3 regions of the Bradyrhizobium sp. HKCCYLRH2060 genome follow, and region 2 is predicted to be linked to each of the others. Evidence: riboswitches for the same ligand, from Rfam matches in the RefSeq annotation. Region 2 holds a riboswitch; each other region holds the start of a gene.

Region 1 (7,861 bases), on a different contig from region 2:
GGCCGGGCGCTGTCGAAGTTCATCATCGACGCGGCGCATATCGGGCCGGCGCAGCAGAACTAGGATTATGTCGTTCATGACGTCGAATGAGTGTCACCGCGTATCCGGGACATGGGAGAAGCTTTCGGCCGTTGCGGTCATTGCCATCGCCCTCGCGCTGAGCCCGCAGACGGTACGGGCGCAGAGCGCAGCGCCGGCTGCACCCGCCGCGCTGTCCGATGTGGAGAGCTCCGGTCCGAAGACTCCGCTGATCAGCGAGCTGCGACCTAGCATCGGACACGTCACATTGGCGCAGGCGAACGATCAGGTGCGCGGGCCGATCGCCGCGGTGCGCCCGGCGGCCACGACCGCGCCGCCTGCGGCGACGACCGCGCCGGCCATGACCGATGCACAGCCGCCGGCTGCAGCCGGGCAGGGCGTCGCGGCCACGCCGCCGCAATCGCGCAGCATCACCGAGCGGGCGATCGACAAGGTCAAGCAGGTCGCCAAATCGGCCACCGACATCTTCAACCGCGTGCCGTGCCTGGCGCCGAAGGGCGTCGCGAAGAAGAATTTCATTTCGCTGCCGCACGTCGCCAACAAGCTCGCCTCCGGCCTGCCGATCGTGATCGTCGCCTTCGGCTCGTCGTCGACGCAGGGCTATGGCGCGAGCGCGCCGGACTACACCTATCCGAATCGGCTCGCCGCGCAGCTGCGCCGGCAATATCCGATGGTCGACATCAGCGTCATCAATGCCGGCGTCGGCGGCGAGGATGCGCCGGAGATGATGAAGCGGATCGAGACGTCGGTGATCGACCGTCACCCGGATCTCGTGATCTGGCAGGTCGGCACCAATGCCGTGCTGCGCGATCTCGATCCGGCCGAGACCGCCAGGCTGGTCGAGGACGGCGTCGCCAAGATCCAGGCCGCAGCCTCCGATGTCGTGCTGGTCGATCTGCAATATTCGCCGCGCGTGAACGAGCGGCAGGAGAGCGCGGGTCGCATGAACAAGCTGCTCGGCCGCATCGCCGAGCTGCATCACGCCGGCATCTTCCCGCGCTTCGAGGTGATGCGCGACTGGCACGAGCGGCAGGCGATCCCGATGAACGAGTTCGTGATCTCGGACGGCTTGCATATGAGCGATTGGGGTTATGCCTGCTTCGCGCAACTGCTCGGCGACGACATCATCCGCTCGGTTGGCCAGGTCAAGCTCGGCATCAACGCGCCGGCCGAGGTGCCGACCTATCGGCCGATGTGACGCCGCGGGCGTCATCCCGGGGCGCTCGCCGCGCGAGCGAACCCCGGGATCCGGAGGTGATGTGCGGATGAGGAATGACGAGTAGCGCGCAGGGATGAGATCGGTCTACTCGCGACGCCACTTCACCATTCGCTACGCCGCGCTGAGGGCGGCGTCGAGATCCTCGATCAGATCGTCGGCATGCTCGAGCCCGGCGGAGAAGCGGATGAAGCCCTCGCTGATGCCGAGCTCGGCGCGCGCGTCCGGCGTCAGCCGCTGATGCGTGGTCGTTGCGGGATGCGTGACCAGCGTCTTGGCGTCGCCGAGATTGTTGGAGATGCGCGCGAGCCTCAATCCGTTGAGCGTGCGGAACGCCGCCGCCTTGCCGCCCTTCACCTCGAAGCCGACCAGGGTCGAGCCGGCGCGCATCTGCTTCTTGACCGTCGCCGCCTGCGGATGGTCCTCGCGTCCGGGATAGATCAGCCGCGAGATCTTCGGATGCGCGGCGAGAAAATCGGCGACCTTGCCGGCGGTCTCAGTCTGCGCGCGCACGCGCACCGCGAGCGTCTCCAGGCCCTTGAGCAGGACCCAGGCGTTGAACGGCGAGATCGACGGGCCGGTCTGGCGCATGAAGTTGTGGATGTGCTCGGCGATGAAGGCTTCCGACGACAGGATCACGCCGCCGAGGCAGCGGCCCTGGCCGTCGATGTGCTTTGTCGCGGAGTAGACGACGACGTCCGCGCCGAGCGCGAGCGGGCTCTGCCAGATCGGCGTGGCGAACACGTTGTCGACGATCAGCCGCGCGCCATGGGCGTGCGCGATCTCGGCGATGGCGGGAATGTCCATCACGTCGAGCGTCGGATTGGTCGGGCTCTCGAGGAAGAAGCTCTTGGTATTCGGCCTGACCGCCTTCTGCCACTGGTCGAGATCGAGCCCATCGACCAGCGTCGACTCGATACCGTAGCGCGGCAGCAGATCCTCGACCACGTAGCGGCACGAGCCGAACAGCGCCTTGGCCGCGACGACGTGATCGCCGGCCCGCAGGGGGGCCAGGATCGCCGTGGTGACCGCAGCCATGCCGGTTGCGGCCGAGCGGCAGGCCTCGGCGCCCTCGAGCTCGATCATGCGGCGCTCGAACATCGCCGTGGTCGGATTGGAGAAGCGCGAATAGATGAAGCCGGGATCCTCGCCCTTGAAGCGCGCCTCGCACTCCTCGGCCGTGGCGTAGACGAAACCTTGCGTCAGATAGAGCGCTTCGGCGGTCTCGCCGAATTCGGAGCGCAAGGTGCCGGAATGCACCAGCCGGGTTTCGGGACGATACTGGGCGAACGACACCGGCGCCTTCGCGGGGGACTTCGACATGTGACCTCCATCGTGACCACCGCGCTCGGCGCGATGGGCACAAAAAAACCGGCCTGGGAAAACTCCTCAAGGCCGGGATCACATTCGTCCCCGGCCTGTTTAGCGACTTATTTAACGTGGCTGCAAGCCGGCCGGCTCAAATCACCACGGGATAAGTGGTGCTCATAGTCGCAACCGGCCTTTCCGTCAAGCCGGCCATCGGATAACCGGTCAAAAGACCCTATATTGGCTCCACAAGCCGCCGTTCCGGCGCCTGCAAAGGATCAGGCCTTGCCGTTTTCGCTTCCCGCCGACGCCCACGGCATCCTCCCCGATCGCATGATCGTGGCGATGGCGGAGGCCGGCTTGATCATTCCCGAATATGATTTCGTCGAGAGCCAGATCCAGCCGGCGAGCTTGGACCTGCGGCTCGGCGACGTCGCCTACAGGGTGCGCGCGAGCTTTCTGCCGGGGCCGGGATCGACCGTCGCCGAGCGCATCGACGAATTGAAGCTGCACGAGTTCGCGCTCGCCGACGGCGCGGTTCTGGAGACCAACTGCGTCTACATCGTGCCGCTGCTGGAGAGCCTGGCGCTGCCGAAGGACATCGTCGCGGCCGCCAATCCGAAGAGCTCGACCGGGCGGCTCGACGTGTTCACCCGCGTGATTGCCGACGGCACGCGACGCTTCGACATGATCGGCGCCGGCTATCACGGTCCGCTCTACGCAGAGATCAGCCCGAAGACGTTTCCGGTCCTGTTGCGCGAAGGCTCGCGCCTGTCCCAGGTTCGCTTCCGCTATCGCGACGCGGTCCTGTCGGAGGACGAATTGATCGCGCTGCACCAGGCCGAGCGGCTGGTGGATCGCGATGATGCGGATCTCGCCGGCGGTGTCGCTCTGTCCGTCGACCTCTCAGGCAGCAATGCGAACGGCTATGTCGGCTACCGCGCCAAGCGCCATACCGGCGTCGTCGACGTCGACCGCCGTGCCGGCTATCCGGTCGAGGAGTTCTGGGAGCCGATCAAGGCACGGCCCGACGGCAGCCTCATCCTCGATCCCGGCGAGTTCTACATCCTGGCCTCGAAGGAAGCCGTGCAGGTGCCGCCGGACTACGCCGCGGAGATGGTGCCGTTCGATCCGCTGGTCGGCGAATTCCGCGTCCACTATGCCGGCTTCTTCGATCCCGGCTTCGGCTATGCCGGCGCCGGCGGGCAGGGCTCGCGCGCGGTGCTCGAGGTGCGCTCGCGCGAGGTGCCGTTCATCCTCGAGCACGGCCAGATCGTCGGCCGCCTGGTCTACGAGAAGATGCTGGCGCGTCCCAACGCGATGTATGGCAGCCGCATCGGCTCCAACTACCAGGCCCAGGGCCTGAAGCTTTCCAAGCACTTCCGCTTCTAGCCGGCTGCGTCTGCCGCGCACCCCCAATGCGCCTGCCGCACAGGGCGCGCGCCAGCGCCGTGCTAGGAAAGCGAAAGCAATCGAACGATAAGACGGCCGCGACCTGCGCGGCCGAGCGGGGAGCTGAGATGTCCGAGATCGGCCTGGCCGACAATCCGGTCGGCGAGGGGCGTGCATTGCCGCCCCCCGAGAAGCCGATGCGGAATAAGCTCGTCGACGGACCCATCCTGCGCACCCTGCTGTCGCTGTCCTGGCCGAACATCATCGCCAACACGGCCGGCACCTGCGTCGTCATTGCCGAGACCTCCTATATCGGCCGGCTCGGCATCGAGGCGCTGGCGGCGATGGCGCTGGTGTTTCCGCTGGTGATCCTGACCATGACGATGTCCGGCGGCGCGATGGGCGGCGGTGTGGCCTCGGCGATCGCACGGGCGCTGGGCGCCGGCGACACCGATCGCGCCTCGACGCTCGCCTCGCATGCGCTGCTGATCGCGCTGCTGTTCGGCGCGACCTTCATGATCGGCATGCTGGTGTTCGGCCCGGCCTTGCTGGAGTTGCTCGGCGGCCGCGGCGCGGTGCTGAGCCATGCCACGGCCTATCTGCAGATCTTCTTCGGCGGCGCGATCCTGCCCTGGCTGATGAACTCGATGGCCGGCATCCTGCGCGGCACCGGCAACATGAAGCTGCCGTCGTTCATGATCCTGAGCTCGGCGATGCTGCAGATCGTGCTGGGCGGCACGCTCAGCCTGGTCCTCGGGCTCGGTATGCGCGGCGTCGCCGCCGGCGCGCTGCTGGCGTTCTGCGTCAGCATCTCGGTGATGGGCTGGTACCTATTTTCGGGGCGCGCGCGCGTCCGGCCGAAGCTGCGCGGCCTCAGGATCAGCGGCGCGATGTTCGCCGACATTCTCAAGGTCGGCGCCGTCGCCTGCTTCTCGCCGCTGCAATCCGTGCTGTCGATCGCGATCTTCACGCATATGCTGGCGTCGTTCGGCACCGCGGTGCTCGCCGGCTACGGCATCGGCGCGCGGCTCGAATTTATGATGACCACGGTCGCCTTCTCCGTCGGCATGGCCTCGGTGCCGATGGTCGGCATGGCGATCGGCGCGCAGCGAATCGCGCGCGCCCGCCGCATCGCCTGGACGGCGGGGCTGGTGTCGTTCGCGTCTGTTGGCGCGCTGTCGACGCTGATCGCGATCGTCCCACAATTGTGGGTCGACATCTTCACCCAGGACGAGAGCGCGCGCGGCGCCGGCCGGCACTATCTGCAGGTCGCCGCGCCGATGTATGCCTTCATCGGCCTGGCGATCTCGATGTACTTCTCTTCGCAGGGCGCAGCCAGGGTGATCGGTCCGGTGCTGGCGCAAACGGTGCGGCTCGTGTTCATCGCCGCAGGTGGCTCTTATCTGTTGAGCCATGCCGCGACCGAGGGCGACTTCTTCATGCTGGCGGCGTCCTCGATGGTGCTGCTCGGCGTGCTGACGCTCGCGAGCGTCATGCTCACGCGGTGGGGGCCGAAGCCGGCCGCGGCGCTGGAGCTGCGCCCGGCCGTGCTGGCGGCCGGACGCGGTCCTGACGCGCACGCGCCGCCCCCGGCGCGTGTCGGCTGAGCCGCTATCCGCGCAGCCTGCCCAACGTGTCCTGCATCGCGCGCGCGCCGAGCTCCATCTGCTGCTCGATATAGGGCGCGATCTCGTGCGGCAGCACGTCGGTGGTCCAGATCACCCGGCAGCGCTCCTCGCCTTCCGCGATGATCTGAAACGACGCACTGTGCTGGCTGATGCGTTCGTTCCTGATGGCGTAGACGAGGCGCCGGCGCTGATCGTTGCAGTCGACCAGCTGCTCGCGCACCACGCTGCCGTTGGCGAAGCTGACAATGCGGACGTCTCCGTCGAGCCTGGTGCCGGTCACGAAGCCGCGCGCCACCCTGGTATGAACGGCGCCGAAATCGCGCACTGCGTCCCACACTGCACCGGCCGGGGCCGCGATCGGAATGTCCTTCTGGATGGATGCCATGACGCTGACCTCACGGACATACGGCTTCGACGTTGTTGCCGTCGGGATCGATCAGGAAGGCGGCGTAATAGGTCGGGCTGTAGTCCGTGCGCGGCCCGGCGCCGCCATTGTCGCCGCCTCCTGCCTTCAAACCCTCGCTGTGGAATCTGGCGACCGCCGCGTGGTCCTGGGCGCGGAACGCGATATGCGCGGTGCCTTTGCTGGCGCCCTTGTCGAGATACAGCCACAGCGCCGGCTGCCCCTTCGGGCCGATGCCCGCCGACGCCTCGTCCTTGGAGCAGAGGATGTGGCCGAGCGGCGCCAGCGCGGCGGTGTAGAAGCGGACGCTGGCGTCGAGATTGCCGACCCTGAGGCCGATATGATCGTACATCGATGATCTCCATGCTTCGCATGCGGCTGCCGCACGCGCCGGGATAATCCAATCAATGGCGGCTCAGACGGTCTTGGAGAATCTTGCGCTCGCCGCGCGAGGCCTTGCGAAACTTCGCCGGCGACACGCCGGCAGCGCGCGAGAAGGTGCGGGTGAAATTCGACAGATCGGCAAAGCCCGAATCGTAGGCGATGGCGGTGACCGGCGTATCCTCCTCGCTGAGGCGCCGCGCGGCGTGCCGCAGGCGGGAGCGGATCAGATATTGATGCGGCGTCACGCCGATCGTAGCGGCGAACATCCGGAGGAAATGAAACGGGCTGACGCCGGCCTCGCCTGCCGCAGCCGCCAGGTCGATGTCATCATGCGCATTGTCGTCGATCCACAACGCGCTCTCGACCGCGCGCCGTCGGTCGCGAGGGCCTGGTGTCGCGGCGCGCGCCTGCTGGCCCGTGGCGGTCGCGACGAAGCGGCTGGCGATGATATGGCCAATCTCGTCGAGGCCCAGGGTCTGCTCGCGCGCGGCGACGGCCTCTGCGAGCTCAGCGAGGACCATGAGCTCCGGCAGCGGCGGCATCGCGCCGGCCCGCCAGGCCTGCCTGTCGCCGCCGATCTCGTCGATCAGCGCATCGTCGAAGAAGAACGACAGGCATTCGTCGCCGCAGACGTGGTCGTGCGTACACATGAACTCATCGCCGGGATGCCCGACCAGCAGCGCGCCGGTGACCAGCTCGAAGACGCGGCCGCGGTGCCGACAGCCGAAGCTGCCCTTGCGGACATAGGACAGCGAGTAGCCGGCATACTGCTCGACATAGGGACGCTCGCCCGGCATCGCTGCACAGCGGAACTCGGACACGGTGACGTCACGGCTTTCGAAAAGGATGGTGGCGGTCATCCTGCAAATCTAGCGCATTGCGGAGGAAAGTGGAGGGCGATGCGCGAGATAATATCGCGCGACGCGAGGCGTCCGCTTACGACGCGCGCGGCCGGTCGACGGCGAGAAACGCGTCGAACAGCGTCAGGCCCGCATGAGGCCGTGCGCCTTCGAGCGACAGCAGCCGACGCTTGGAGACGATGCCGCTGTTGGGCGACGGCTTGTCGAGGCCGTTGCCGATGTCGCGGACGCGATGGCAAGGGACGATCAGGACGAACGTATTCTTGGTCAGTGCCTGCGCGATCGAGTTCAGCGCCTTGGGCACGTGCAGTTCGTCTGCGATCGCGTCGGCGGTGCGCGTCTCGCCGCGCGGAATCGCGCGAATGCAATCGTAGACGCGCTGGTTGAAGGGCGTGACGCCGTCGAGGTCGAGCGCAACGTCGGAGAAGTCGACCTCCTGCCCGCGCAGCATGGCCGCGATGCCTTCGATGGCGAGTTCAGTATTCGAACACGAGCGCTGCTCCCGTGCGTCGGGAAACTGACGAAACAGGCGCCGCCGCGTCTCGATTTCCCGCGCTTCCGGCAATTGTACGCCGGTGATTCCGGCATCGCTCCATGCAATGCCGCAACGGCCGAGGGCCGTATCAAAGAT
Region 2 (7,861 bases):
GCCCGGCCATGACGTGGGGAGAGAGCGAGGACCAAACTTCGGCAGCACCCCGGGGCTGCGCTCGGTTCCCTACCGCCGCTCACCCCTGCTCAGCAGGAACACCCCCTGCTCGCCGAACATGTTCCAGAACCACCAGGGCATGGCGACGCGCAGGGGACGGCCGTAACTATCGAGGGCGACGGCGCGTTCCATCTTGACGTCGATCTCGTCGCAGAGCTGCACGAAGTCCTTGATGGTGCAGAAATGAATGTTCGGCGTGTCGTACCAGGTGAAGGGCAGATTGTCGGTGCGCGGCATGTGGCCACCGACCAGCAACTGCAGCCGCAGCCGCCAGAAGCCGAAATTCGGAAAGGTGACGATGGCGCGGCGGCCGATGCGCAGCAGGTTCTCCAGCACGACCTTGGGCTGCCGCGTCGCCTGCAGGGTCTGCGACAGAATCACGTAGTCGAACGCGTCGTCCGGATAATCGACGAGATCCGTATCGGCGTCGCCCTGCACCACCGCGAGCCCCTTGGCGACGCAATGGTTGACGCCCTCGCGGGACAGCTCGATGCCGCGGCCGTCGATGCCGCGGCTTTCCAGCAGTTGCAGCAGATCGCCATCGCCGCAGCCGATGTCGAGCACCTTGGAGCCGCGCTCGACCATGCCGGCGACCAGCAGATGATCAGGCCGATAGGCCAGCACCTCGCCGCCAGTGAAGCCGTTCAGCGGCAGCACACCCTGCATGCTCATGGCTCAGTCTCCCTTCGCATGGGCAAGCCCGCGCGCCTTGCCGGCGGAATCGAGAAAGGCGCTGGCGATCTCGAAGAACTCGGGGACATCGAGCAGGAACGCGTCGTGGCCCCGGTCGGTCTCGATCTCGGCGAACGACACCCGCGCGCTGGAGGCGTTGAGCGCATGCACCAGCGCGCGCGACTCCGCAGTCGGAAACAGCCAGTCGCTGGTGAACGACACCACGCAAAAACGGGTCTTGATGCCGCGAAACGCCGCCGCCAGCACGCCGTCATGGTCGCCGGCGATGTCGAAATAATCCATCGCCCGCGTCAGATAGAGATAGGAGTTGGCGTCGAAGCGCTCGACGAAGGACGATCCCTGGTAGCGCAGGTAGCTCTCGACTTGGAAATCGGCGTCGAAGGAGAACGTCGGCAGCTCGCGGTCCTGCATGCGGCGACCGAACTTGCGATGCAAGGCGGCGTCGGAGAGGTAGGTGATGTGCGCAGCCATGCGCGCCACAGCCAGGCCGCGATGCGGATGCGTGCCCTTGTCGGCGTAACGGCCGTGATCCCAGTCGGGATCGGCCATCACGGCCTGGCGGCCAAGCTCGTGGAAGGCGATGTTCTGCGCCGAGTGGCGCGTCGCGCAGGCGATCGCGAGATTGGCGAACACGCGCTGCGGATAGGCCACCGTCCATTGCAGCGCCTGCATGCCGCCCATCGAGCCGCCGACCACGGCGAACAGCGTGTCGATGCCGAGATGATCGATCAGCATGGCCTGCGCCCGCACCATGTCGGGGATGGTGATGATCGGGAAATCGAGCCCCCACACCTTGCCGGTGGCGGGGTTCAGCGAGGCCGGCCCGGTCGAGCCCATGCAGCCGCCGATCACGTTGGAGCAGATGATGAAATAGCGACTGGGATCGAGCGGGCGGCCGGGACCGACCAGCGTCTCCCACCAGCCGGGCTTGCCGGTGACGGGATGGCGGTTGGCGACGTGCTGGTCGCCGGTCAGCGCGTGGCAGACCAGCACCGCGTTCGATCGGTCGGCATTGAGCTCGCCGTAGGTCTGGTAGGCGATCTGGAACGGCGACAGGTCGACGCCGCAATCGAGCCTGAGCGGCTTGTCGGCGCCGAACTGCGCCACCGGCGAGCTCGGATGATCGACCTCGTGCGAGCGCTCGTCGGGCGCGACCGTGCGCAACGCGGATGTAGGCGTCGCGGATTTGGACGTCGCAGATTTGGACTTCGGCGTCAGACCTGTCATGTCTCTCACCCCAGCCATCCGGCCAGGGCTCCCGAACCACGTGACACATCAGGCCATGAAAAACCCGGCCTGAACTGGGGTTCGGCCGGGATCGATAACGTCCCCGGCCTGTTTAGCGAGTTTTTTAACGTGGCTGCAAGCCGGCCGGCTCAAATGACCACGGAACGGGCAGAAACTAGTCCCGCGGGCGCTATTCGTCAAGGCAAGCTGGGGTTGACCGTTGGTCGGGCGCTCTGCCGCAGGTCAGCCAAGCCTGGATGGCGCAAGGTAAACTTGCTGTTGCGCAGGTCCGCGGCATCGGAGAGAACGGCATCCGTTCCTTTGGCCGCAGGTTTTCCCGTGGCCTCGCGAAGAGTGACACGGACCATGTCGAACCCGCCGCCCGCCCCGCCCTCGCTCGCCGATCTGCGCAAGGAGATCGATGCCATCGATGAGCAGGTCCATCAGTTGCTGATGAACAGGGCCGACATCATCGACCGGCTGATCAAGGTCAAGAAGACCCAGGAGGTTGGCTCGGCGTTCAGGCCCGCGCGCGAGGCCGACATGATGCGCCGCCTGGTGCAGCGCCATCGCGGCATCCTGCCGCTCGACACCGTCGAGGGGATCTGGCGCGTGATCGTCTCGACCTTCACCTATGTGCAGGCGCCGTTCTCGGTTCATGCCGACGTGTCGGTCGGAGAATCCGCGATGCGCGATTCCGCCAGGTTCCATTTCGGATTCGTGGTGCCCTACGTGCCGCATTTCAGCGCGCAAGCCGCAGTCGAGGCTGTGGCGCGCTCGAAGGGCGATCTCGCGCTGGTGTCGACGACCTCCGGCCATACGCCGTGGTGGATCACGCTCGAGCCCGTGGGCGCACCAAAGATCATCGCGCGGATGCCGTTCATCGAGCGCGCCGACCATCCCGCCGCGCTGCCGGTGTTCGCGGTGTCGCGCGTCGCCGACGATGCGCTGGTGCTCGAGGTCGAGACCTGGAGCATCCGCGTCTCCGGCTGGAATGCGCAGGTGTCGCGGGCGCTGTCGCCGCTCGCCGACGTCATCGCGGTGCCCGATACCGCCTTCGACGGCGCCGCACTGCTGGTATCGATCGAGTCGCCGTCGAACCTCGACAAGATCAGGGCTGCCCTGATCGCGGCGGGCGCCTCGGTACGCTCCGCCGCCCTCGTCGGCGGCCATGCGAAACGCTATACGGTTCCGAGCTGAGACGCCCCGCGCCAGTGATGATTTTCCGGAGTTGACGATGAACCGCCCCGTGCCGAACCCCGGCATCCTCGATATCGCGCCCTATACACCGGGCAAGAGTCCCCAGCCGGAGCCGGGCCGCAAGGTTTTCAAACTGTCGGCCAATGAGACCCCGTTCGGCCCCTCGCCGAGGGCGATCGAGGCGTTCAAGAGTGCGGCCACTCACCTGGAAGATTATCCGGAAGGGACTTCACGGGTGCTGCGCCAGGCGATCGGCCGCACCTACGGCCTCGATCCCGACCGCATCGTCTGCGGCGCCGGCTCCGACGAGATCCTCAATCTGCTGGCACACACCTTTCTCGGCCAAGGCGACGAGGCGATCTCGACCGCGCACGGCTTCCTGGTCTATCCGATTGCGACCATGGCCTGCGGCGCCAGGAACGTGGTTGCCGCGGAGACGGAGTATCGCACCGACGTCGACGCCATCCTTGCCGCGGTGACGCCGCGCACCAAGCTGGTCTGGCTCGCCAACCCGAACAACCCGACCGGCACCTACATCCCGTTCGACGAGGTCAAGCGGCTGCGCGCCGGCCTGCCGTCGCAGGTCGTGCTGGTGCTCGACGCCGCCTATGCCGATTACGTCTCGCGCAACGACTATGAGTTCGGGCTCGAGCTGGTCGCCACGACCGAGAACACCGTGGTCACCCATACGTTCTCGAAGATCCACGGGCTCGCGGCGCTCCGCGTTGGCTGGATGTTCGGCCCGGCGCATATCGTCGATGCGATCAACCGCATCCGCGGACCGTTCAACGTTTCCTCGCCGGCGATGCTCGCGGCGGTCGCCGCGATCGAGGACACCGCGCATCAGCAGATGTCGAAAACGCACACGGAAACGTGGCGCAACTGGCTGACCGAGGAGATCGGCAAGCTTGGGCTGAAGGTGACGCCGAGTGTCACCAATTTCATCCTGATCCACTTCCCGACCGACAAGGGCAAGACCGCGGTCGAGGCCGACGAATTCCTGACCCGGCGCGGCCTCGTGCTGCGCGCGCTCGCCAACTACAAGCTGCCGAACGCGTTGCGCATGACGATCGGCACCGAGGAGGCCAATCGTCTGGTCGTGGAGGCTCTCAGCGAATTCATGAGGGCGACATGAGCGTCGCGGGGCGATTCGAACGCGTCGCGCTGATCGGCTTCGGCCTGATCGGCGGCTCGATCGCGCGCGCGGCGCGGCTGCAGGGCGTGGCCGGCGAGATCGTCACCACGGCGCGCTCGGAGAAGACGCGCGCGCGTGTCGCCGAGCTCGGCGTCGTCGACCGCGTCGTCGCGAGCAATGAAGAGGCGGTCAAGGACGCCGATCTCGTCATCCTCTGCATTCCCGTCGGCGCCTGCGGTCCGGTTGCGGCCGAGATCGCGCCGCATCTGAAGCCGGGCGCCGTCGTCTCCGACGTTGGCTCGGTGAAAGGCGCGATCGTGCGCGACATGGCGCCGCATCTTCCGGCGAACGTCCACTTCGTGCCGGCCCATCCCGTGGCCGGCACCGAGAATTCCGGGCCCGATTCCGGCTTCGCCGAGCTGTTCATCAACCGCTGGTGCATCCTGACGCCGCCCGACGGCGTCGATGCCGGCGCGATCGATCGTCTGCGTGCGTTCTGGACGGCGCTCGGCGCCAAGGTCGAGATCATGACGCCGGACCATCACGACCGCGTGCTCGCGATCACCAGCCACCTGCCGCATCTGATCGCCTACACCATCGTCGGCACCGCCGACGAGCTGGCGCAGGTGACCGAGTCCGAGGTGATCAAGTTCTCCGCCGGCGGCTTCCGCGACTTCACCCGCATCGCCGCCTCCGATCCGACGATGTGGCGCGACATCTTCCTGAGCAACAAGGATGCCGTGCTCGACATGCTTGGCACCTTCACCGAGGACCTGTCGAAGCTGACGCGGGCGATCCGGCGCGGCGACGGCGAGGCGCTGTTCGATCACTTCACCCGCACGCGCGCGATCCGCCGCGGCATCGTCGATATCGGCCAGGATTCGGCGGCGCCGGATTTCGGCCGGCCGCTGCCGCAGTTGAAGAAGAACTGAGGTCAGAACAGCGGAGGGACGCGGGCGACCTTGAACGGACCGAGCACGACGACGCCGTCGGAGAACCGCAGCGGGAAGGTCCGCGCCTTGCGGCCTTCGAGGGTGGCCTCCTTGCCGAGCGCATTGATGCCAAGTGCGACGCCGACATTGGCGTTCTGCTTGACGACCTTGCCGAGGCCGGGAATGGCGCGGTCGAGCGCACCGAGCAGGTTGTTGACGTCCTGCGACTTCACACCGGGCGCCACGCGATCAAGCGTTCCCTGCGGCACGCCGTTCTCGAGCATCTTGTCGAGGCCGAGCGCCGGGATGACCTTTTCGATCCCGGCGACCGTCATCTGCACCTCGCCATCGATGTTGCCGTTGGCGGTCAGGCTGAGCGTGCCCGAGGCAACGGCGAGCAACTCGCCCTGCTGGATGCGCGATTGGACGATCTCGACATGACCGCCGGCGGCCTGGATCTCGCGAAACCGCTCCGGCCAGGGTTTGGGCCGGAAGTCCTTGAGCCCGGTGACGCGGGCCTGGATGTCGGCATTGAACGGTTCGGCCAGCAGCGGATGACCGCCCTGGATGCTGCCGTTTTCGATCTGCAGCGCAGTCTCCAGCACCGGATGATCCGACGGCGTGCCCTCGGCGAGACGGCCGTGCAATTCGGCATGATCGGCGCGCGCTGCGGGCACGGCGGTGTTGCCCTCGATGCGGTCGATGGTCGGTTGTTCGAACACGAGGTCGGCGCGCTGCGGCGGCCCCGGGAGGCCGCGGACGCTGGCCTCGCCGACGCGCCAGTTCACGGAGAACGAGGTCGGTCCGCGTCCGTCGGCAATCATCGCTGGCCCCTTGAACTCCGCGATGATCCGCTTCGGATCCCACACTTGCGCGACGACGAGGATCTCGTCGAGCTTCGCATTCATCAAGGGCGTGCCGGCGGCCTGCGAGAACAGCGCCACGCTCGGATCCGTGCAGCGGACCTCGAGCCGGAACGGGAAGCCGGCGACCGAGCGCTTCGCGCAGTCATAGACGCGTCCCGATTTTGCTTCGCGCGCACGCCAGGCGTCGGCCTGGACATCCACTTGCGAAGCGGCGAAGAACCAGAATGCGCTCCACGCAACAGCGGCGATCAGGAGCAGGACGGGAGCGATGAAAAGCCCCCAGCGAGAGCGCCTGCGCGGCGGTTGCGGCGAACGAGACATGCAGGACACCCTTTGGGCAGCAATTTTGGCAATTCGGCGATCACGGATTGTGTATCTAAATTAACAATTCGCGAGCACCGTACTTAGGCTTCCGCATTGATGTCCGCAATGACCCTCTCCGAACCCGACCTTCCCGATGGCGACCTCTGGGTGTTCGGCTATGGCTCGCTGATGTGGCGCCCTGGCTTCGACTTCGTCGAGCAGGTGCCGGCTCGGCTGATCGGCGAGCATCGCGCGCTGTGCGTCTACTCGTTCGTCCACCGCGGAACGCCGGAGAAGCCGGGCCTCGTGCTCGGTCTCGATCGCGGCGGCGCGTGTCGCGGCATTGCGTTTCGGGTCGCAGCAGACAAGCGCGACGAGACCATCGCCTACTTGCGGGAACGTGAGCAGGTGACCTCGGTGTATCGCGAAGTGACGCGCTCGGTGTGGCTCGAGAACGAGGCGCGCGAGCGGGTGAGCGCGCTGGTCTACGTGGTCGATCGCGGCCATGTGCAATATGCCGGCCGGCTGTCGCCGCAGGAGCAGTTGCGCCATGTGCGCCAGGGTCACGGCCAGTCCGGCGCCAATCGCGACTACGTGATCTCGACCGTGAAGGCGATCGAGGCGCAGGGCTTTCGCGATACGCAGTTGCATCGGCTGGCGACGATGCTGCACGATGACGGCCACTCGCTGCATCCTGCGCCAGGCAAAACATAGCCCTCAAGCCTTCACCGGCGCCCGCACCCCGCCAAACAACTGCGCCTGTTCCGCTTGCCCCGCGGCGACGAGCCGGCCGGTCGCCTCTTCGATGACACCCTGAATCCGCGCCATGAACTCATCGCGCGGCAGGCCAGGCGGCAGCGGATCGAGAAACTCCACGACGAGCGTGCCCGGATAGCGCAGAAATGTGCGGCGTGGCCAAAACAAACCCGAATTCAGGGCCACCGGCAGGCAGGGTACGCCGCAATCCGTGTAGATCAAACCGACGCCGCCCTTGTAGTCCGGCGGTGCGCCCGCCGGGCGCCGGGTGCCTTCCGGGAAGATCACGAACTGACGGCCATGCTTCACCTCCTCCGCCGCCCGCCGCATCACCTGCTTCAACGCGCGGGCGCCGGAGCTGCGGTCGATCGCGATCATGTCCGCCTTGACGAGATACTGTCCGAACAAGGGAATCCGCAGCAGCTCGCGCTTGAGAACGAAGAACGGCGCATCGAAGAAATGCAGCAGCGAGATCGTCTCCCACATCGACTGATGCTTGGCGGCGACGATCAGCGGCCCCTTCGGGATCTTCTCGACGCCGCGATATTCGACGCGGATGTTGCAGACGACTCGCATCAACACGATGTTGCTCTGCGCCCACCAGTTGGCGACGCGCAGCAGCGCCTTGCGGGGCATCGCCAGGGTCGGCAACGCGATCAGCGCCCAGAGCACGAAGTTCGGGTAGAACA
Region 3 (7,861 bases), on a different contig from region 2:
CCCGTCACCCGAGCTGTAGGGTGGGCAAAGAGGCGTACGCGGCAACGCCGCGTCGCATCGGGCCCACCGCGCGTTTCGAGCGGTGGCGATGGTGGTCACGCGCCGCTTTGCCAGCAGCGTCAAGATTGATGGCACGCTGAACTAACAACCTGCCGTAGGGTGGGCAAAGGCGCGCCGGGATGCGGCCTTGTCGGGCGAGCTTTCACGCGCGCCGTGCCCACCGCCTACACCCAGCGCCACCGATGGTGGGCACGCGCCGCCCTTGGCGTCGCTTTGCCCACCCTACGGCAGCGTTGTCTGTGACAAAGAGCTTTAGGCTCGCCGAGTTCGAGACTGTTGGTGCTCTGCGGATCTGGACGTCCTGACGACGGCGTTGGGTTGAGACCATGCGTCAGCCTTGAACCAGCATAGTTCACCTTTAGGCCAGAATCTGACGTTCCATCCAATTGGCCGTTGCGGGGAGTTATGGTAGTCGGTTTGGGTGAGCAAGACCCTGACCCCGACCAAAGCAAGAGACCTCGCGATCCGCCTCGCATCTGCTCGCCCTGACGAAGCGCTAAGCGTCGCAAGGGGGATAGAAGCACCTTGGTTCAGGTGTCAGGCGTTATCTCACGTCGCACGCCATTGGCCCGATGAAAGGTATAGCCGCCTCCTTGAAGAGGCGATTCTGGCAGCCGACTGTCAGGAGGATATTTTCAATCGTGTAGCCGTCTCGGCATGGCCGATCAGGGCATATCTTGAGCGCGGCAACGGGCCGCCCGCCAAAGAACTTCTCATAAAGTACGTCGCTGCTTCTGGCGCCATTGAAAACATGGGGAGTCGTTCAGAGGCGCTGTTTTCCATATTTCAGGCGTCGAAGCCCTTCGACACCGGGTTATGGCGCCCTGTATTTTGGGCTTTGGTGGCAGCAGCGGAGCCTGCTCTTTCGTGGCGTCAGCTTAGAAACCTGAGGGACGCCGTCGCAATTGTTGCCTCCGATCACGATGAATTGGTGCATCAGGTATTTGAGAAGCTTTCTGAACCGAAAAATCTTTCGACCGTGAGACGCTACCTCGGCCAACATACCAGGCAGCAGCCGCGCTCCTATTTCTGACTCATGAGCCGCCGAAGCTAGCTGCGATCGCCTGCTTTCCGTGGAGCAAGAGAGGGTCACCTGACGACGCGGGTACCGAAACCCGCCGCGCCTGCGGATCAAGCGCGCGTGGACGTGGCCGCGCCGGCAGACCCTTTCGGATTGGTCAGCCTCATGTCATGATGGCTGATGATGCGCGCGCTTCTCCTCATGACTTCGATCATCGTGCTTGCAACCGCTCCAGCCGCGGCCCAGCGGTTCGATGGCAATGATCCGGTGTGCCTCCAGACATGGGAGTGGGGCGGGTCCAGCACGATCGCGTGCCAGTACAGGTCGTGGGAGGCGTGCAGAGCGGGGGCCGCGGGCCTTTCGGCCATGTGCCTGCCGAACCCCTATGCACAGCGCCCGCCTGAGCCGAGCCGCCGTCGGCCTCCCCGGTAGGCGCCGATTGCGGCCTGACAAGACCCCAATCTTCGACGGAGCGGCCATCGTCGGAGCCGACCAAAAGGTTCGAGATGAGCCAGGAGCGGCCACGCGTTGTTCCTCGAACTGGGGGCGTACTTGCCAAGCTCGATAGTGCCCGCTATCGTCAACTCCAACATCAAGAGTTGGGCCGACGCCCAGCGCCAACCTGCTCCCCGAGCAAGGTGGCTTTCTTCCTTCGGAAGAAGATGTGGCCGGTCCGGCAACTAAACGGGACAAGCCACCACGGCGTCATGCGCTCATCTCTTCGAAGAAGGGGACGAGAATGACTGTCGATCGAATCGAAATTGAGCTGGCCGATGCAAGGTCCCCGGACCTGATTAATCTCGTAACCGCGCTGGACGATTTCTTAAACAAGGTCTGCGGGGTGGAGAGGAATCACGGCTCTCCAATTGATCGGCTAGCGCACGACGACACGCAAATGTTTATCGCGCGGATTGCCGGACAAGCCGTTGGCTGTGCAGGGCTGCAGGTGTTCGCGGATGGTACCGGGGAGGTGAAGCGCATGTATGTCGTCACCGAGGCTCGGACAACTGGAATAGGCAGCAGGCTCCTGACGCGCGTTGTGGAAGCGGCCTTGACCGCCAAGCTGTCGGTTCTGCGGCTGGAAACCACGGAATTTCTTCCCGATGCCCAGAGGCTCTATCGGGCGAAGGGGTTCGTTCCGTGCCCAGCGTATGGCCCTTACGTTTCCAACCCGATCAATTTGTACTTCGAGAGATGGCTGACGAAATGATGGTCGAGGGCGATGTGACGACAAGGAATAGATGATCAAGTCTGCTTTTCGATCGTGTTGCACAATCGAGATCGCCTCTCAGACCAGCCTTACATGGGGTGGTTACTCCGCCATCGCTAGCATCCTACATGGTTGAGGTCGAGCATTCAGATGGCACGGAGATGCTTGTGTTATTTTTCTTGCATCGAGGAGGCACGGTTTGCTTTCGGAAAGCTCCCAAGGACAGAAGAGTTGATAGCGCGTGACGATCCTTACCTGTTGAAGAGGTTGGCGTCCTCATCGCCGCGTTGAATAAGGATGAGTAGCGATTTCTCACCAGCCGGTCACACAGTTTGGTCGTAAGGGAGTTCCGTTCGTTCCATGTCCGTTGTGGGCCAACAAGAGACGTCGCTATGAGGATGGTTGGCGGGTATCCAAAGAAAACACTTCAACAGGCGTTCTGCTTAATTCCGTTAATGATTAGTGTGTAGCAATCTGGTCAAGCTCGCAACGGGTGGGATCATCCTATGCATATTCGCCAGATTGTTTTCGCTGTCGTGCTGCTCGGCGCTTTGGTTCGGTTCGAGCATGCCCAAGCTGAAGATGGCTTCCCAGCAGCGGAGTGGGAGCGCGTCACGCCTGCAGAATTGGGTTGGTCAGAAACCGGATTGACCCAAGCGCGATCCTTTTCGGATCAGATTCATTCGAGCGCGGTTGTGATCGTTCAGCACGGCAAGGTCGTGGCCGAGTGGGGCAGTACGACGAAGCCGATGGAAGTCGCTTCAATCCGCAAGAGCATGCTCAGCGCCCTGATCGGCATCGCAGTGTCGGATCACCAGATCAACCTTGACAGCACGCTTGGCGAACTTGGCATCGACGATAACCCGCCTGGCTTGACCGGGGTCGAGAAGGGCGCGACGGTGCGCGAACTCCTCGAAGCGCGTTCCGGGGTCTACCACGCGGCGCTCTATGAGACGCCGGACAATGCCAAGATGAGACCGCCGCGCGGCAGTCACCCGCCCGGCACCTTCTGGTATTACAACAATTGGGACTTCAACGCGCTTGGCACGATCTACGAGCACGCAACTGGCATCGGCCTCTTCGAGGCGCTCGACCAAAAGATCGCAAAGCCAATCGGCATGCAGGACTACCGGCCACAGGATGGCAGCTACGTCCGCGGCGAAGCGTCTATCCACCCCGCCTATGAGATACGCATGAGCGCACGGGACTTGGCGCGTTTTGCACTTCTCTATCTTCACAAAGGCAATTGGGCCGGACACCAGATCGTGCCGCGGGAGTGGGTGGAAGAGAGCACGCGCAGCTATTCGAAAGCAGCGTTCGGGATGGGCTATGGCTATCTCTGGTGGATCGGCTTTCTGGGCGGTGACGTTGCGCCTACGGTGACTTTGCCCGAGGGCAGCTTTATGGCCCAAGGTGCCGGCGGCCAATACGCCTTAGTCGTACCCGCACTCGACCTTGTCGTGGTGCATCGTGTCGACCGCGATGCGCCGTACGTCGAACCTTCATTTCGCAACATGGCTAGGCTCTTCTGGCTCATCCTGAAGGCCGATGGCTATGATCCGGGGCCCGATGCCTCGCTCACCGCAGCAACCGGCGAAAGACCGACAGGTGAGACCCTGGCCGCAAAATTCAAGGGCAAGACGATCAGCTTCGGTCCGAAGCTCAAGAATGGTCCGTTATCCATGCGATTCGAGCCCGACGGCCGGATGACTTATCCGCACTGGGACGAGTCCTTTGGGCCTGCAACGGGGACATGGGCGGTCGCGGAGGATAAGCTCTGTATCTTGATCTCGGCTGCTAGACGTCGTTGCTACATTCCAGTGCTGAACGGTGAGCAGATTGAGTTGTTCGACCAGCTTGGCGTCATGCAAATCGCCGGGGTGGCGCTGCCTCAGTGATCTGCATGCAGCAATCGGCTCGCGACGTCGGTTCAGGGTCGATTCCGTTGAAAAAGTCGGCAGTAGTTTCGTTGTGAACGCCGGCTGTTCCGAGGACGCGTTGGCTTGGTGGGGGAGTCACGCGGGCATCGGGATCAGCTTGGCCATTTTACGAAGATTCTGAGCGGCTGCAGCAAGGGTGAACTCGTCACGCGCGCCGTTCGGCCCTCTTAGTCGTAGCCGATCGAGCTTGAGAATGCGCTTGAGATGCGCGAACAGCATCTCGATCTTCTTGCGGAGCCGCCGTGAAGTGCGGCCCTCCCATGAGCTTGCGATCTCGCGTGCCATGTCGCGAGCGCCCTCATAGATCGAGCGTGGCACTTTCCGGGCCGGGGTGTTCGGGCTACACCTGCTTTTCAGAGAGCATGCTTGACAGTCGTGCTTGCTCGCGCGGTAGAGGATCGTCTTGTCGTCGTTCACCAGCGTTCCTGTGGTGGTGAGGGTTTTGCCACCGGGGCAGCGATAGACGTCCCCAGCATGGTCGTAAGTGAAGGCCTCACGCGAGAAGGTCCCGTCAGTGCGGGTCGACTTGTCGAAGACGGTCACGTGCGGCTCGATCCCGTGCTCGTAGACCAGCCACCCGAGCATCTCAGCGGAGCCATAGGCGCTGTCGCCGAGAAGCCGGCTTGGATAAAGATCGAACCTTTCGAGTGAACGCTCAATCATGCGCTTGGCGGCCAACACTTCTGCCTGGCGGATCGCCGTGGTCGCCTCGACATCGACGATGATCGCGTTTTCGACGTCGACCAGATAGTTCGTCGAGTAGGCGAAGAAGGCTTGGCCGCCATGCGCTCCCGTCCAGCGTGCCGCCGGATCGGAGGGCGATACAAACTTGGGCGTGACCTCCGTCGCGGCACCGAACGCGGCATCATCAAGAGCAGCAAGGTACTCGTCAATTGCTCGGCCCGTGGCCTCCGGCGGAAGCCCCTTATCGCCTTCGATTCCCTTCTGCCGATTGGCATCCGCCTTGATCAGGCTCGCGTCGACCGCGAACCCTTCGCCGCCAACCAGGCGCTCCCGGATACAGCGCCGCAAGACGGTCTCGAACACGCGGCGAAAGAGATCGCTCTCACGGAAGCGGCCGTGCCTGTTCTTCGAGAACGTCGAGTGATCGGGGACAGCTCCATCCAGACCCAGCCGGCAAAACCAGCGGTATGCCAGATTGAGGTGGACTTCGTCACAGAGGCGCCGTTCCGATCGGATGCCGAAGCAGTAGCCGATCAGGAGCATCCTGATCATCAGCTCCGGATCGATCGAGGGTCGCCCGATGTTGCTGTAGAACGGAGCCAACTCCCGTCGCAGGTCCTCAAGGTCGACGAACCTATCGATCGACCGCAGGAGGTGGTCGGCTGGAACGTGCTTTTCTAGGGAGAACTCATAGAACAACGCAGCCTGTTCGACTTGCCGATGCCCCATCATGACCTTCAGTCCTGCCAATTAGACAGACTGAATCATCGATCTCTCTGCGTCGCAACTGCCGACTTTTTCAACGGAATCGGTCAAAAGCGGACGTGGCTTTGTCGCGCGCATTGGTGCTGACGTCCTGCATCCAGATCCTTCCTGAAGCACTGCGCAAATCGGAGTGCTCGGGTCGACTCCGGTCGCGGGCTCCCGCCTTTCGTTCGGCTGACCGGTGCAAGGGCAGTCCCCGGCCACCCCGTCGAACGCGTGCGTGCGAAAAGGCGCTCGTCGCCGACTGAAAATTTCTATTTCGCGTTTCCAGAAAACGTGCTAGACCATCGCCATCCCGTGCTCCTCGAGAGGGGCGCTTCGCGATCGTCACGGAACGTTGGGTGCGGGATGCGGTGGCTGCAGGATGCCGCAGCGCGGGGAGGCTCGCGTGGACGAACGGCAGCTTGCGGACGCGAAGTCGCGTGGTCCTGGCGCCCCGACGCTGGCGCCAAGTCCTCGGGCGATGATCCCGAGGGCGACGGTGGCTCACAAGCCGGACACCGGGGAGATCGCGTATAAGCGTGAAAACCATCGCGCGGGGAATGCCGGGATGTCTCGGCTGAACCTGTGGTGACTGCCGCCTGCTTTTTTTCTGCAGGCGGGCCATGGGGGCGGCCAGCTCCCGGCATTCCCTGCGCCCTCTGCCTGATCAGGGGGCAACATCGATGACATCCCTCGGGCGCATGGCGCCGCGAGGTCGGTGACGCACGTCTTCGTGGCGACACCCGGAGGGGAGGGAGCCCCATCGCGGGAACCAATTTCCGCAGCCAAGGTTAGCTGGCATGCAGGAGACCCCCCACATGCGCCGTCCGAAAATTCAGCCGTCCCGCAACAAGCTCGACATGGCCGATCAGGCCCAGGTCCGCGTGGTGACCAAGCGGCTGAAGATGTCGCCCGGCGAGTTGGCCGAGATGGTCGAGCGCATCGGCAACTCCATCGCGGCCATCACCAAGGAAGTAGCGCAGCAGCGGGCCGCGAAGGCTTCGGCGCCGGAAGGAGCCGTCATCGCCTCGGTGACGGTGACCGAGACCAAGGCGGAAGTGATCATGCCGGACGAGACGCCGGCGGCAACCTAGCAAGCGGCGGCGCGGATCATCGAGAAGCCCGGCAATCGGTCCGGGCATTGGACGAAGGGGGCAAAGGATGGACCAACGCACCGATCACGGTGACGCTTTGATGCAGGCCGCGTTCAGCCTGCGCAAGGCCAAGATCAGCGAAGGCCGTCCGTTTCCGCTGGGCGCGACCTGGGACGGCCTCGGCGTCAACTTTGCGATCTTTTCCGCGCACGCGACCAAGGTCGAGCTGTGCCTGTTCGACGACACCGGCGAGACCGAGCTCGAGCGCATCGAGCTCCCCGAATACACCGACGAGGTCTGGCACGGCTATCTGCCGACGGCACGTCCCGGCACCGTCTATGGCTATCGCGTGCACGGGCCCTACGAGCCCGACGTCGGTCACCGCTTCAATCCGAACAAGCTCGTGATCGATCCCTATGCCAAGCAGCTCGTCGGCGACCTGCGCTGGGGTCCGGAGCTGTTCGGCTATCAGCTCGATCATGCCGACAAGGATCTGTCGTTCGACGGCCGCGACAGCGCGCCGTTGATGCTGAAGTGCCGCGTCATCGATCCCGCCTTCACCTGGGGCACCTCGCGCAAGCCGGAAATTCCGTGGGAGCGGACGATCTTCTACGAGATGCACGTCAAGGGTTTTACCAAGCTGCATCCGCTGGTGCCCGAGGCCGATCGCGGCACCTTCGCCGGTCTCGCGCACCAGGACATCCCGGCCTATCTGCGCTCCCTGGGCATCACCTCGGCCGAGCTGTTGCCGATCCATGCCTTCATCGACGACAGCTATCTGGTCGACAAGGGCCTGCGCAACTACTGGGGCTACAACTCGATCGGCTTCTTCGCGCCGGAGCCGCGCTATCTGAAGACGCCGCTCGCGACCGAATTCAAGACCATGGTCAACCAGTTCCACGCCAACGGCATCGAGGTCATCCTCGACGTGGTCTACAACCACACCGCCGAAGGCAACGAGTTCGGGCCGACCCTGTCGTTCAAGGGCATCGACAATGCCAGCTACTACCGGCTGATGCCGGACCAGAAGCGCTACTACATCAACGACACCGGCACCGGCAACACCGTGAACCTGTCGCACCAGCGCGTGCTGCAGCTCGTCGCG

What was found. A riboswitch is a leader RNA that binds a small molecule or an ion and turns the genes downstream of it on or off. The one in region 2 is predicted to bind S-adenosylmethionine.
Region 1: another riboswitch for S-adenosylmethionine. It lies ahead of ACQR10_RS26105 (O-succinylhomoserine sulfhydrylase); the one in region 2 lies ahead of metX (homoserine O-acetyltransferase MetX).
Region 3: another riboswitch for S-adenosylmethionine. It lies ahead of ACQR10_RS09805 (GNAT family N-acetyltransferase); the one in region 2 lies ahead of metX (homoserine O-acetyltransferase MetX).

Annotation. Positions count from the first base shown of each region.
Region 1 covers NZ_JBNPUK010000015.1:119,979-127,839, reverse strand. The annotation lists gene ACQR10_RS26115 (SGNH/GDSL hydrolase family protein) at 1-63, shown strand, start outside; gene ACQR10_RS26110 (GDSL-type esterase/lipase family protein) at 77-1,237, shown strand; gene ACQR10_RS26105 (O-succinylhomoserine sulfhydrylase) at 1,370-2,578, opposite strand; SAM riboswitch at 2,657-2,736, opposite strand; gene ACQR10_RS26100 (2'-deoxycytidine 5'-triphosphate deaminase) at 2,849-3,955, shown strand; gene ACQR10_RS26095 (MATE family efflux transporter) at 4,084-5,562, shown strand; gene ACQR10_RS26090 (SRPBCC family protein) at 5,567-5,968, opposite strand; gene ACQR10_RS26085 (VOC family protein) at 5,979-6,338, opposite strand; gene ACQR10_RS26080 (helix-turn-helix transcriptional regulator) at 6,391-7,230, opposite strand; gene ACQR10_RS26075 (methylated-DNA--[protein]-cysteine S-methyltransferase) at 7,307-7,861, opposite strand, start outside.
Region 2 covers NZ_JBNPUK010000013.1:64-7,924, forward strand. The annotation lists gene metW (methionine biosynthesis protein MetW) at 70-732, opposite strand; gene metX (homoserine O-acetyltransferase MetX) at 736-1,989, opposite strand; SAM riboswitch at 2,072-2,151, opposite strand; gene ACQR10_RS23570 (chorismate mutase) at 2,347-3,180, shown strand; gene hisC (histidinol-phosphate transaminase) at 3,218-4,315, shown strand; gene ACQR10_RS23580 (prephenate/arogenate dehydrogenase family protein) at 4,312-5,247, shown strand; gene ACQR10_RS23585 (DUF2125 domain-containing protein) at 5,250-6,434, opposite strand; gene ACQR10_RS23590 (gamma-glutamylcyclotransferase) at 6,534-7,130, shown strand; gene ACQR10_RS23595 (lysophospholipid acyltransferase family protein) at 7,134-7,861, opposite strand, start outside.
Region 3 covers NZ_JBNPUK010000003.1:451,698-459,558, forward strand. The annotation lists gene ACQR10_RS09795 (hypothetical protein) at 482-1,093, shown strand; gene ACQR10_RS09800 (DUF3551 domain-containing protein) at 1,265-1,513, shown strand; SAM-I-IV-variant riboswitch at 1,666-1,775, shown strand; gene ACQR10_RS09805 (GNAT family N-acetyltransferase) at 1,821-2,291, shown strand; gene ACQR10_RS09810 (serine hydrolase domain-containing protein) at 2,798-4,189, shown strand; gene ACQR10_RS09815 (IS1182 family transposase) at 4,307-5,647, opposite strand; gene ACQR10_RS09820 (DUF3606 domain-containing protein) at 6,481-6,756, shown strand; gene glgX (glycogen debranching protein GlgX) at 6,824-7,861, shown strand, end outside.